Regions from separate parts of the Streptomyces sp. NPDC052236 genome, predicted to be linked through region 1. Evidence: riboswitches for the same ligand, from Rfam matches in the RefSeq annotation. Region 1 holds a riboswitch; the other holds the start of a gene.
What was found. Region 1 has a riboswitch for thiamine pyrophosphate ahead of ACIHCQ_RS12065 (thiamine ABC transporter substrate binding subunit). Riboswitches for the same ligand answer to the same signal wherever they lie in the genome.
Positions count from the first base shown of each region.

Region 2: another riboswitch for thiamine pyrophosphate. It lies ahead of thiC (phosphomethylpyrimidine synthase ThiC); the one in region 1 lies ahead of ACIHCQ_RS12065 (thiamine ABC transporter substrate binding subunit).

Region 1 covers NZ_JBIUBL010000005.1:333,624-339,284, forward strand. The annotation lists gene ACIHCQ_RS12055 (phosphatidate cytidylyltransferase) at 1-701, shown strand, start outside; gene rlmN (23S rRNA (adenine(2503)-C(2))-methyltransferase RlmN) at 859-1,971, shown strand; TPP riboswitch at 1,993-2,098, shown strand; gene ACIHCQ_RS12065 (thiamine ABC transporter substrate binding subunit) at 2,168-3,271, shown strand; gene ACIHCQ_RS12070 (ABC transporter permease) at 3,310-4,926, shown strand; gene ACIHCQ_RS12075 (ABC transporter ATP-binding protein) at 4,926-5,661, shown strand, end outside.
Region 2 covers NZ_JBIUBL010000001.1:633,319-638,979, reverse strand. The annotation lists gene ACIHCQ_RS03055 (hypothetical protein) at 1-136, shown strand, start outside; gene thiC (phosphomethylpyrimidine synthase ThiC) at 191-2,029, opposite strand; TPP riboswitch at 2,022-2,163, opposite strand; gene ACIHCQ_RS03045 (YibE/F family protein) at 2,235-3,617, shown strand; gene ACIHCQ_RS03040 (SsgA family sporulation/cell division regulator) at 3,621-4,082, opposite strand; gene ACIHCQ_RS03035 (IclR family transcriptional regulator) at 4,204-4,974, opposite strand; gene ACIHCQ_RS03030 (DUF5326 family protein) at 5,167-5,379, opposite strand; gene ACIHCQ_RS03025 (cupin domain-containing protein) at 5,584-5,661, opposite strand, start outside.

The DNA.
Region 1 (5,661 bases):
CCGTGATGGTCGGCCTGTGGGAACTCACCTCGCGCCTCGAAGAACGCAAGCAGATCAAGGCGCCGCTGGTGCCGCTCGCCATCGGCGGCGCGGCGATGGTCGTGGCCGGTTATGTGAGCGGTGCGGACGGCGCGTTCGTCGCCATGGCGCTCACGGCGCTGGCGGTGCTCGCCTGGCGGATGACCGAACCGCCCGAGGGCTACCTGAGGGACGTCACGGCGGGCGTCTTCGCGGCCTTCTACGTGCCCTTCCTGGCGACGTTCGTCGTGATGATGCTCACCGCGGACGACGGTGCGCTGCGGGTGCTCATGTTCCTGGTACTCACCGTGGTCAGCGACACCGGCGCGTACGCCGTCGGCTGGCGGCTGGGCACGCACAAGCTCGCGCCGCGCATCAGCCCCGGGAAGACCCGCGAGGGCCTGGCGGGCGCGGTGGCGTTCGCCATGGCCGGGGGCGCGCTGTTCATGCAGTTCGTCATCGACGACGGCGTGTGGTGGCAGGGCCTCATCCTGGGCTTCGCGGTCGCGACCACCGCGACGCTCGGCGACCTGGGCGAGTCGATGATCAAGCGCGACCTCGGCATCAAGGACATGGGCACGCTGCTGCCGGGGCACGGCGGCATCATGGACCGGCTGGATTCGCTGCTGCCGACCGCTCCCGTGGTGTGGCTGTTGCTGGTGATCTTCGTGGGCAGCGGCTGACCGGAGGCGGTTACCCTGGAAGGGCTCGTCGCCGCTGAGCGACGGGCCTTTTCTGCTTCGCGCCTGCTGGGGTGACCCCAACAGGTCTCCTGGCTTCGGCATTGCCACTTTGCCGCTTGCCGATTGCCGCTCTGCCGCTTCTGAGGAGTTACCGCTGATGGCCCCCGCCCCGGGAGAACTGATTTTCGCCGCCCCCCGGGGAGCCAAGATGCCCCCACGGCACCTCGCCGACCTCACCCCCGCCGAGCGCAGGGACGCCGTCGCCGCGATCGGTGAGAAGCCGTTCCGCGCCAAGCAGCTCTCCCAGCACTACTTCGCGCGGTACGCCCACGACCCCGCGCAGTGGACCGACATCCCCGCCGCCGCGCGCGAGAAGCTCGCCGCGGAGCTGCTGCCGGACCTGATGACCGTCGTGCGGCACATCTCCTGCGACGACGACACCACCCGTAAGACCCTGTGGCGGCTGCACGACGGCACACTGGTCGAGTCCGTGCTGATGCGCTACCCGGACCGGGTGACGATGTGCATCTCCTCGCAGGCGGGCTGCGGAATGAACTGCCCCTTCTGCGCCACGGGACAGGCCGGCCTCGACCGCAATCTCTCCACCGCCGAGATCGTGCACCAGATAGTGGACGGCATGCGCGCCCTGCGCGACGGCGAGGTCCCGGGAGGACCCGCCCGCCTGTCCAACATCGTCTTCATGGGGATGGGCGAGCCGCTCGCCAACTACAAGCGGGTCGTCGGCTCCATCCACCGCCTGACCGACCCCGAGCCGGACGGCCTCGGCATCACGCAGCGCGGGATCACCGTCTCCACCGTCGGTCTGGTGCCCGCGATGCACCGCTTCGCCGACGAGGGCTTCAAGTGCCGCCTCGCCGTCTCGCTGCACGCGCCCGACGACGAGCTGCGCGACACCCTCGTCCCCGTCAACACGCGGTGGAAGGTACGGGAGGTGCTGGACGCCGCCTGGGAGTACGAGGCGAAGTCCGGCCGCCGGATCTCCATCGAGTACGCGCTCATCCGCGACATCAACGACCAGGCGTGGCGCGGCGATCTGCTGGGCCGCCTGCTCAAGGGCAAGCGGGTCCACGTCAACCTCATCCCGCTCAACCCGACGCCGGGATCGAAGTGGACGGCCTCGCGCCCCGAGGACGAGAAGGCCTTCGTGGAGGCCATCGCCGCGCACGGCGTGCCGGTCACCGTCCGCGACACCCGTGGCCAGGAGATCGACGGCGCATGCGGCCAGCTCGCCGCGACCGAGCAGCGGTAGTCTGAGCACGAAAGTCTGTATGTAATCCGACAGGGGAGCGCCACAGCGCTGAGAGTGCGACACCCGTCGCAGACCCTCTGAACCTTGCCCAGGTCATTCTGGGTAGGAAGTTCGGTCACCACTCAAGCTGTTGCGCCCTGCTCACTTCCTGTGAGCGGGGCCGCGTCTCTTCCTGGTCACTCCAGGAGGAATTTCAGTGAGCACCACCAAGAAGCTGGCGGTCACCGCCGTCGCCGCCGCGCTGGGCATATCCACGCTCGCCGCCTGCGGCGGGGAGTCCGAGGACTCCGCCGACACCGGTTCCAAGGCCAAGCCCACGTCCAAGACCGTGACGCTCGTCAGTCACGACTCCTTCGCCGCCTCCGCCGCCGTACTGAAGGAGTTCACCCGGCAGACCGGCTACACCGTCCAGGTGCTCAAGAGCGGCGACGCGGGCGCGGCTCTCAACAAGGAGATCCTCACCAAGGGCGCCCCGCAGGGCGATGTCTTCTTCGGCGTCGACAACACCCTGCTCTCGCGGGCGCTCGACAACGGCCTGTTCACGCCGTACGAGGCCAAGGGCCTGGACCGGGTCGCCGACGCGGCGCAGCTCGACAAGGACAAGCACCGGGTCACGCCCGTCGACACCGGTGACATCTGCGTCAACTACGACAAGAAGTACTTCGCCGACCGGAAGCTGGCTCCGCCGCAGTCCTTCGAGGACCTGGTGAAGCCCGCGTACAAGAACCTTCTGGTGACGGAGAACGCCGCGACCTCCTCGCCCGGCCTCGGCTTCCTGCTCGGCTCGGTCGGCAAGTACGGCGACGACGGCTGGCAGGACTACTGGAAGCAGCTGAAGGGCAACGGCGTCAAGGTCGTGGACGGCTGGGAGCAGGCGTACAACGAGGAGTTCTCCGGCTCCGCGGGCGGCAAGAAGACCAAGGGGGACCGGCCCCTGGTCGTCTCGTACGCGTCGAGCCCGCCCGTCGAGGTGCTCTACGCCGAGCCACAGCCGGCCGAGGCGCCCACGGGTGTCGCGACCGGCACCTGCTTCCGGCAGACCGAGTTCGCCGGCCTGCTCAAGGGCGCCAAGAACGAGGCGGGCGGCAAGGCGCTGCTGGACTTCCTGGTCTCCACGAAGTTCCAGGAGGACATGCCGCTGAAGATGTTCGTGAACCCGGTGGTCAAGGACGCGAAGCTGCCCGAGCTGTTCACCAAGCACGGCGTGGTGGTCGACAAGCCCGAGACCGTCGCTCCTGATGAGATCGCCAAGAACCGTGAGCAGTGGGTCCAGTCGTGGTCCTCGCTCGTACTGAAGTAACCACCTCGCTGCGCGGGAATGCGGCGCGGCTCGCGCTGATGGCCGGGCCCGTCGCGTTCTTCGCGGTCTTCTTCGCCTATCCCGTCGCCGCGATTGTCGGCCGTGGCCTGCGGATCGACGGAGTGTGGCAGTTCGGCCGGATCGGTGAGGTGCTCGGGCGCGCCGACATTCTGCGGGTGCTGTGGTTCACCACCTGGCAGGCGCTCGCCTCCACCGGGCTCACGCTGCTGATCGCGCTGCCCGGTGCGTACGTCTTCGCCCGCTTCGCCTTTCCCGGGAAGCGGCTCCTGCGGGCGGCGGTGACGGTTCCGTTCGTGCTGCCCACCGTCGTCGTCGGCACGGCGTTCCTGGCGCTGCTCGGGCGCGGCGGGCTGCTCGACCAGGCGTGGGGCGTGCGGCTGGACACCACCGTGTGGGCGATCCTGCTCGCGCACGTCTTCTTCAACTACGCCGTGGTCGTACGCACGGTGGGCGGCCTGTGGGCGCAGCTCGACCCGCGCCAGGAGGAGGCTGCCCGGGTGCTGGGCGCCGGGCGGTTCGCGGCATGGCGGCGGGTGACGCTGCCCGCCCTCACGCCCGCCGTGGCCGCCGCCGCGCTCATGGTGTTCCTCTTCACCTTCACCTCCTTCGGCGTCGTACAGATCCTCGGCGGACCCACCTACGCGACGCTGGAGGTGGAGATCTACCGTCAGACGGCACAGCTGCTGGACCTGCCCACGGCGGCCGTACTGACGCTGGTGCAGTTCGCCGCGGTGGGCGCGATCCTCGCCGTGCACGCGGCGACGGTACGGCGGCGGGAGACCGCGCTGAAGCTGGTGGACCCGGCGCGGACCGCGCACCGGCCGCGCGGCGCGGGGCAGTGGGCGCTGCTCGGCGGGGTGCTGGCCACCATTGTCCTGCTGATCCTGGCGCCCCTCGCCGTACTGGTCGAGCGGTCTCTCGACACGCCCGGCGGCCATGGCTTCGGCTACTACCGGGCGCTGATGACCAGCGATCCGAGCGGCGGCGTGTTCCTCGTACCGCCGATCGACGCCGTGTGGAACTCCCTCCAGTACGCGCTGGCCGCGACCGCCATCGCGCTGGCCGTCGGCGGGCTCGCGGCGGCGGCGCTGACGCGGCGCGCCGGGCGGCTGGTGCGCGGCTTCGACGCGCTGCTCATGCTGCCGCTCGGGGTGTCCGCCGTGACCGTCGGCTTCGGGTTTCTGATCACCCTCGACGAGCCGCCGCTGGACCTGCGGGCGTCGTGGATTCTGGTGCCGCTCGCGCAGGCGCTGGTCGGCGTTCCCTTCGTCGTACGCACGATGCTGCCGGTCCTGCGCGCGGTGGACGAACGGCTGCGCGAGGCGGCGGCGGTGCTCGGCGCGTCGCCGTGGCGGGTGTGGCGGGAGGTGGATCTGCCGCTGGTGCGGCGGGCGCTGCTGATCGCGGCGGGGTTCGCCTTCGCCGTGTCGCTGGGCGAGTTCGGGGCGACCGTCTTCATCGCCAGGCCGGACAATCCGACGCTGCCGGTGGCGGTGGCACGGCTGCTCGGGCGACCCGGCGAGCTCAACTACGGGCAGGCGATGGCGCTGTCCACGATTCTGATGGTGGTGTGCGCGGTGGCGCTGCTCCTGCTTGAACGCGTACGTGTGGACCGATCCTCGGGGGAGTTCTGATGGCTGCTTCGCTGCGACCGGCTTTGCTGCGGCTTGAGGGCGTGACCGTACGGTTCGGGGCGCGGGCGGCGCTCGACGCGGTGGATCTGGAGGTCGCCGAGCACGAGATCGTGTGCGTGCTGGGGCCCAGCGGCAGCGGCAAGTCCACGCTGCTGCGGATCGTCGCCGGGCTCCAGGACGCGGACGGCGGGCGGGTGCTGCTGTCCGGCGCCGACCAGGCGGGGGTGCCGGTGCACCGGCGCGGCGTGGGCCTGATGTTCCAGGACCAGCAGCTCTTCCCGCAGCGCGACGTCGGCGGCAATGTCGCCTTCGGGCTGCGGATGCACGGCAAGGGGCGGGCGGAACAGGCGCGCCGCGTCGGCGAGTTGCTGGAGCTGGTCGGGCTTCCGGCGGCGCAGCGGCGGGCCGTGGCCTCGCTGTCCGGTGGGGAGCAGCAGCGGGTGGCACTGGCCAGGGCGCTCGCGCCGGAGCCGCGGCTGCTGATGCTGGACGAGCCGCTCGGCCAGCTGGACCGGGGGCTGCGGGAGCGGCTCGTGGTCGAACTGCGCGGACTGTTCGGGCGGTTGGGTACGACGGTGCTCGCGGTCACCCATGACCAGGGGGAGGCCTTCGCGCTCGCCGACCGTGTGGTGGTCATGCGGGAGGGTCGGATCGCGCAGGTGGGTACGCCGCTGGCGGTCTGGCAGCGGCCCGCGTCGGAGTTCGTGGCGCGCTTCCTGGGCTTCGACAATGTGG
Region 2 (5,661 bases), on a different contig from region 1:
TATACCGAAGATCGGCTACAGCGGCCCGGACTACTCCAGCCCGAGCGACGGCTCAACGGCGGGCCAGCGACCCACCTTCACCAGCCCGGACTTCACAAGCCCGGACTTCGGCGGCCCCGAACACCAGCCGGAGTGAGCCGACCGGCCCGGGACTGTCCGGGTCAGCCGGGCTCAGTCCGGTCAGCCGGACTCAGTCCGCGATTGGCAGATAGACCCGGTTTCCCGCCGCGGCGAACTCCTTCGACTTCTCCTCCATGCCCGCTTCGATCTCCTCCTGCGAGCCGCCGTGCTGCCGCCGGATGTCTTGCGAGATCTTCATCGAACAGAATTTTGGACCGCACATCGAGCAGAAGTGCGCGGTCTTCGCCGGCTCGGCCGGGAGCGTCTCGTCGTGGAACTGCCGTGCCGTGTCCGGGTCGAGGGCCAGATTGAACTGGTCCTCCCACCGGAACTCAAATCGCGCGTCTGACAGCGCGTCGTCCCAGTCCTGCGCGCCCGCATGCCCCTTGGCCAGGTCCGCCGCATGCGCCGCGATCTTGTACGTGATGACGCCGGTCTTCACGTCGTCGCGGTCGGGCAGGCCCAAGTGCTCCTTGGGCGTGACGTAGCAGAGCATCGCAGTGCCCCACCAGGCGATCATCGCCGCCCCGATGCCGGAGGTGATGTGGTCATACGCCGGGGCCACGTCCGTGGTGAGCGGGCCGAGCGTATAGAAGGGGGCCTCCTCGCAGATTTCCTGCTGGAGGTCGATGTTCTCCTTGATCTTGTGCATCGGGACGTGACCGGGGCCTTCGATCATCGTCTGTACCTGAAAACGCTTGGCGATCGTGTTGAGTTCCCCCAGCGTGCGCAACTCCGCGAACTGCGCCTCGTCGTTGGCGTCCGCGATCGAGCCCGGCCGTAGGCCGTCGCCGAGGGAGTACGTCACGTCGTACGAGGCGAGGATCTCGCACAGCTCCTCGAAGTTCTCATACAGGAACGACTCCTTGTGGTGCGCCAGGCACCAGGCCGCCATGATCGAGCCGCCGCGCGAGACGATGCCGGTCTTGCGGCGGGCGGTCAGCGGGACGTACCGCAGCAGCACACCCGCGTGGACCGTCATGTAGTCGACGCCCTGCTCGGCCTGTTCGATGACCGTGTCCTTGTAGACGTCCCAGGTCAGCTCCTCGGCCCTGCCGTCGACCTTCTCCAGCGCCTGATAGAGCGGCACGGTGCCGATCGGCACGGGGGAGTTGCGCAGCACCCACTCGCGGGTGGTGTGGATATTGCGGCCGGTGGAGAGGTCCATGACCGTGTCCGCGCCCCACTTGGTGGCCCAGGTCATCTTGTCCACCTCCTCCTCGATGGAGGACGTGACCGCCGAGTTGCCGATGTTGGCATTGACCTTCACCAGGAACCGCTTGCCGATGATCATCGGCTCGATCTCGGGGTGGTTGACGTTGGCGGGCAGTACGGCCCGCCCGGCCGCGATCTCCTCGCGTACGACCTCGGGGGAGACGTTCTCGCGGATCGCGACGTACTCCATCTCCGGGGTGATCTCGCCCCGGCGGGCGTACGCGAGCTGCGTCACCGCCTGCCCCTCGCGCCCCCGGCGGGGCTGGCGCGGGCGGCCGGGGAAGACCGCGTCGAGATTGCGCAGCCCGCCGCGCGGCGAGGTGTGCTTGATCCCGTCGTCCTCGGGGCGGACCGGGCGGCCCGCGTACTCCTCGGTGTCGCCGCGGCCGATGACCCAGTTCTCCCGCAGCGGCGGCAGGCCGCGGCGGACATCGGTCTCGACGGTGGGGTCGGTGTACGGGCCGGACGTGTCGTACAGCGTCACGTCCTTGCCGTTGGTGAGGTGCACCAGTCGCACCGGCACCCGGAGGTCGGGGCGTGAGCCCTCGACGTACCCCTTGTGCCAGCCGATGGACTTCCCGCCAGATCCGCCAGATGCTCCAGATCCACCAGGTTCGCCTGATTGACCCGGTTCACCCAATTCGCGCTCTTCGAGCGGTTCGTGGGCAGGCGTGCGTGCGTCCGATACGGTCATGAGACCTACTCCCTACGCCGGCATTATCCGGTAACAGGTTCGGCGGTCGACGCAGCGGCTTCCGTACGTACATCTGTATGTACGGAGGTCAGCGCCCTCTCAGCCCGGTGCTCCGAGCTCCCGCGTGTGCAAAGGTGCCATTACGCTAGCGTCATTTCTGGCGCGCTGACCAGAGGGCCCCTCTCGTTCTTGCGATGATCGGTCGGTGACCTCATCGCAGCAGACGCCCGAGCCGCACGGCCATACGCACAGCCATGGGCCCGCCGCGCCCGTCTCCCAGCACCTTCGCAGGGTCATCGCGGCCGTGGTGATTCCGTTCGCCGCGGCGGTCGTCGTGGGCCTTCTCGTGCTCTGGCCGGGCGGCGCGCCCGGCCATGAGCGCACCGGTGTCGGTTTCGACCGGCAGACCGAGCAGGGCGAGGTGGTGAAGGTCGAGAAGGTCAACTGCAAGGACGTCAACGCGGCGCAGGTCCCGCCGACCGGCGACACGTCCACGCCCGAGGGCCGCGAGGCGGTCAACGCCCAGCAGGGCAGCTGCAAGAGGGCGACCATCGAGGTCACCAGCGGCAAGGAGAAGGGCCGTACCTTCACCGAGGTCATCCAGCCGGACGCGCCACGGCAGCTGGGCGAGGGCCAGGGCGTGGTGGTGGCGTACGCGCCCGATGCGCCCCGCGATCTCCAGTACTCCGTGACCGATGTGAACCGGAAGCTCCCCATGGCGCTGCTGGCCGGGATCTTCGCGCTGACGGTGGTGCTGGTGGGACGAATGCGCGGCCTGATGGCGCTGGTCGCGCTCGCCATCTCCTTCGCCGTACTGACCCTGTTCATCCTGCCCGCGATCCTGCAAGGCTCGAATCCGCTGGTCGTGGCGGTGATCGGGGCAAGCGCCATCATGCTGATCGCGCTCTACGCCTGCCATGGAATCACCGCGCGCACCTCGGTCGCGGTCCTCGGCACGCTGATCTCACTGCTGCTGATCGGGCTGCTCGGCTCGCTCTTCATCGGCTGGGCGAGCCTGACCGGCAACACCGACGACAACACGGGCCTGATCCACGGCCTGTATCCGGACATCGACATGAGCGGTCTGCTGCTGGCCGGTGTCATCATCGGCTCGCTCGGCGTACTCGACGATGTGACGGTGACCCAGACCTCGGCGGTCTGGGAGCTGCACCAGGCGGACCCGAGCATGGGGCCGCGCGCGCTTTACCGGGCCGCCATCCGGATCGGCCGCGACCATATCGCGTCCGTCGTCAATACCCTCGTACTGGCTTACGCGGGCGCGGCCTTGCCGTTGCTGCTGCTGTTCTCGATCGCGCAGAGCAGTGTGGGGTCGGTGGCCAACAGCGAGCTGGTGGCGGAGGAGATCGTACGGACGCTGGTCGGGTCGATCGGTCTGGTCGCCTCGGTGCCGGTGACGACGGCGCTCGCGGCGCTGGTGGTCTCCGCGGACCGCCCGGGAACCCCTGCAGCGGCGACGCTGGGAACATCCGGTCCGTCGCCCGCGTCTGCCGCGTCGCCCGGATCGCCACCCTCGCCGTCACCGTCACCGTCGCCGGTACGAGGCAGAGGCCGCCGCCGCAAGAAGTAGCGCTCAGCCGGCATTCTCCTCGGCCAGGATGCGCCCGAGCGCCTCCTCCAGACGCGAGTCGAAACGACCGTACGCGCTCTCCTGCCCCAGCGGCACAAGCTCGTCGGTGCGGTCGAGGAACACCAGCAGCGGCGCCGCGCTCGCCCTGAACAGCGCCCGTTCGCGGCCGACCTGAAGCGTGATGCCGACATCGGGCAGCCCCTCGGGCCCGGCAGGCGACGTAGGCGTGCTCGGCACGATCGGCGCGATGCGCACATCGCCCTCCCCGCTCGGCCGATGGATGCCGTCGAACAGCAACTCACGGCCGAAGACCCAGATCAGGGGCGGGTCGCCAGGCAGGTGGAAGGTCATCCGTACCGCGTAGGGCTCACCCGACTGGTACTGGATCTCCACCGGAACCAGGAAGGACAACTCCTCGGAGACGACGAAGCTCATCACGACCCCGGCCTTGACCGACTCTCGCATCATGTACCCCCAGTGAATGAAGCAGTGAAGGGAAATCCGCTCAAGACGGCCAGGAATGATCCCCATGACCCTCTTGACACCATCGTGGTGGAGCCGTTAGAGGATCACAAGGAGTGATTTTTCAGATACTGATAGAGAACGCGAGCGAGCTGAGAACTCCTCCGACTCCCTTGCGCAGCTGCTCGACTGCGGGCAGCAAGCGCTTTTCCTGGTGCAGAGGGAGGGAAATGGCCATCGCCGCAGCACCGGATCCGGCCGTGATCGGGATGGCGGCACAGACCGTGCCGAGCGCGTACTGCTGTCGCTCCACGACCGGTTGCATCCGCTCCATCGAAGCGAGCCGCCCGAGGAGCGTGTGCGGGTCGCGTACGGAGTACGGCGTGACGTCCTGCACCGGGTGACGGTCCAGGTGGTCGCGGCGTGCCCGCTCGTCGAGCTGGCTCAGCAGGCACTGGCCGAGCGCGTGGGCGTGCCCTGTCGCGCGGAAGTCCGCCCACTCCGGCACGGCGGGGGCGTACGGGCTGTCCGCGACAGCGACGAATTCGATCTCGCCCTCGCGGTAGACCGCGAAGTAGACCGGGACGCCGAGCGCGTCCCGCCAGTGCGCCAGCGCGTCCTGCAGCCGGCTGCGCCGTTCCTGCTGGGCGCCGCCCAAGGCGAGCCGCCCGACCGCGTCGCCCAGTACGAAAACGCCCTTCTCACGCCGTAGATAGTGCTCGTGCGACAGCGTCCGCAGCAGGTGGTACGCGGTGGGCAGGGGAAGTCCCGCCTCGCGCGCGAGCTGCTTCGCGGGCGCCCCGTCCTGGTGGGACCCCACGGCCTCCAGCAGCCTCAGCGCCCGCTGTACCGAATTGATCAGGGTAGGGGCAGTGGTCTTCGTAGCCGTGGCCAAAGGTCATCACCCCCAGGCGTGGAGACGGGCTGCACACCCGTCTGCGGGGGCCGCCCCCGCGCCGCCCACCGCGCGTCATTCCCAAGGGGCGGCAGCGGCTTGCCACAGTAATGCCGGCTCGTGCCCGGAGCCGGGACTTTGTCAGGGCATTCCCTCTGCCGGGTTAACGCACGTACGGACGCCCGTCGCCCGTCACCAGTCGCCGCGCGAGCTCGATGACGTCATGAACTTCCGTACGACGAAGATCAGTCCGCCGACGAGCGCGACAAAGATCAGGGCCTTGAAGAGCAGCCCGATCACCACACCCGCGATGGTGAGAATCGTCCCACCGAATACGAACAGGGCGATGCCGGGCACCGCGACCCACTTCAACCACCACGGCATTCCCGCGTACAGCTCGCGCACCGCCATCGTCCTGGACCTCGCTTCTCTGAACTTCCTGAATATCAAGAATGTCTTGAATGTTCCTAATGCCTGAACTGTTCAGAGCCCTTCGGTGAACTTCTCCGAGCTCATGGCTTCGATGCTAGGCGGGAGAAGGGGGTCGGCGGGGGCCCCCGATCCCTTGAACTCCCCTGACCGGACCCTAAGGTCCCCTCAGGGTCGCGTTCAGCTTTCAGGCGGAGAGAAGACCACCATCACGCGCAGAGACTCGGCGATGTGGTGGAACTTGTGCGGTACTCCGGC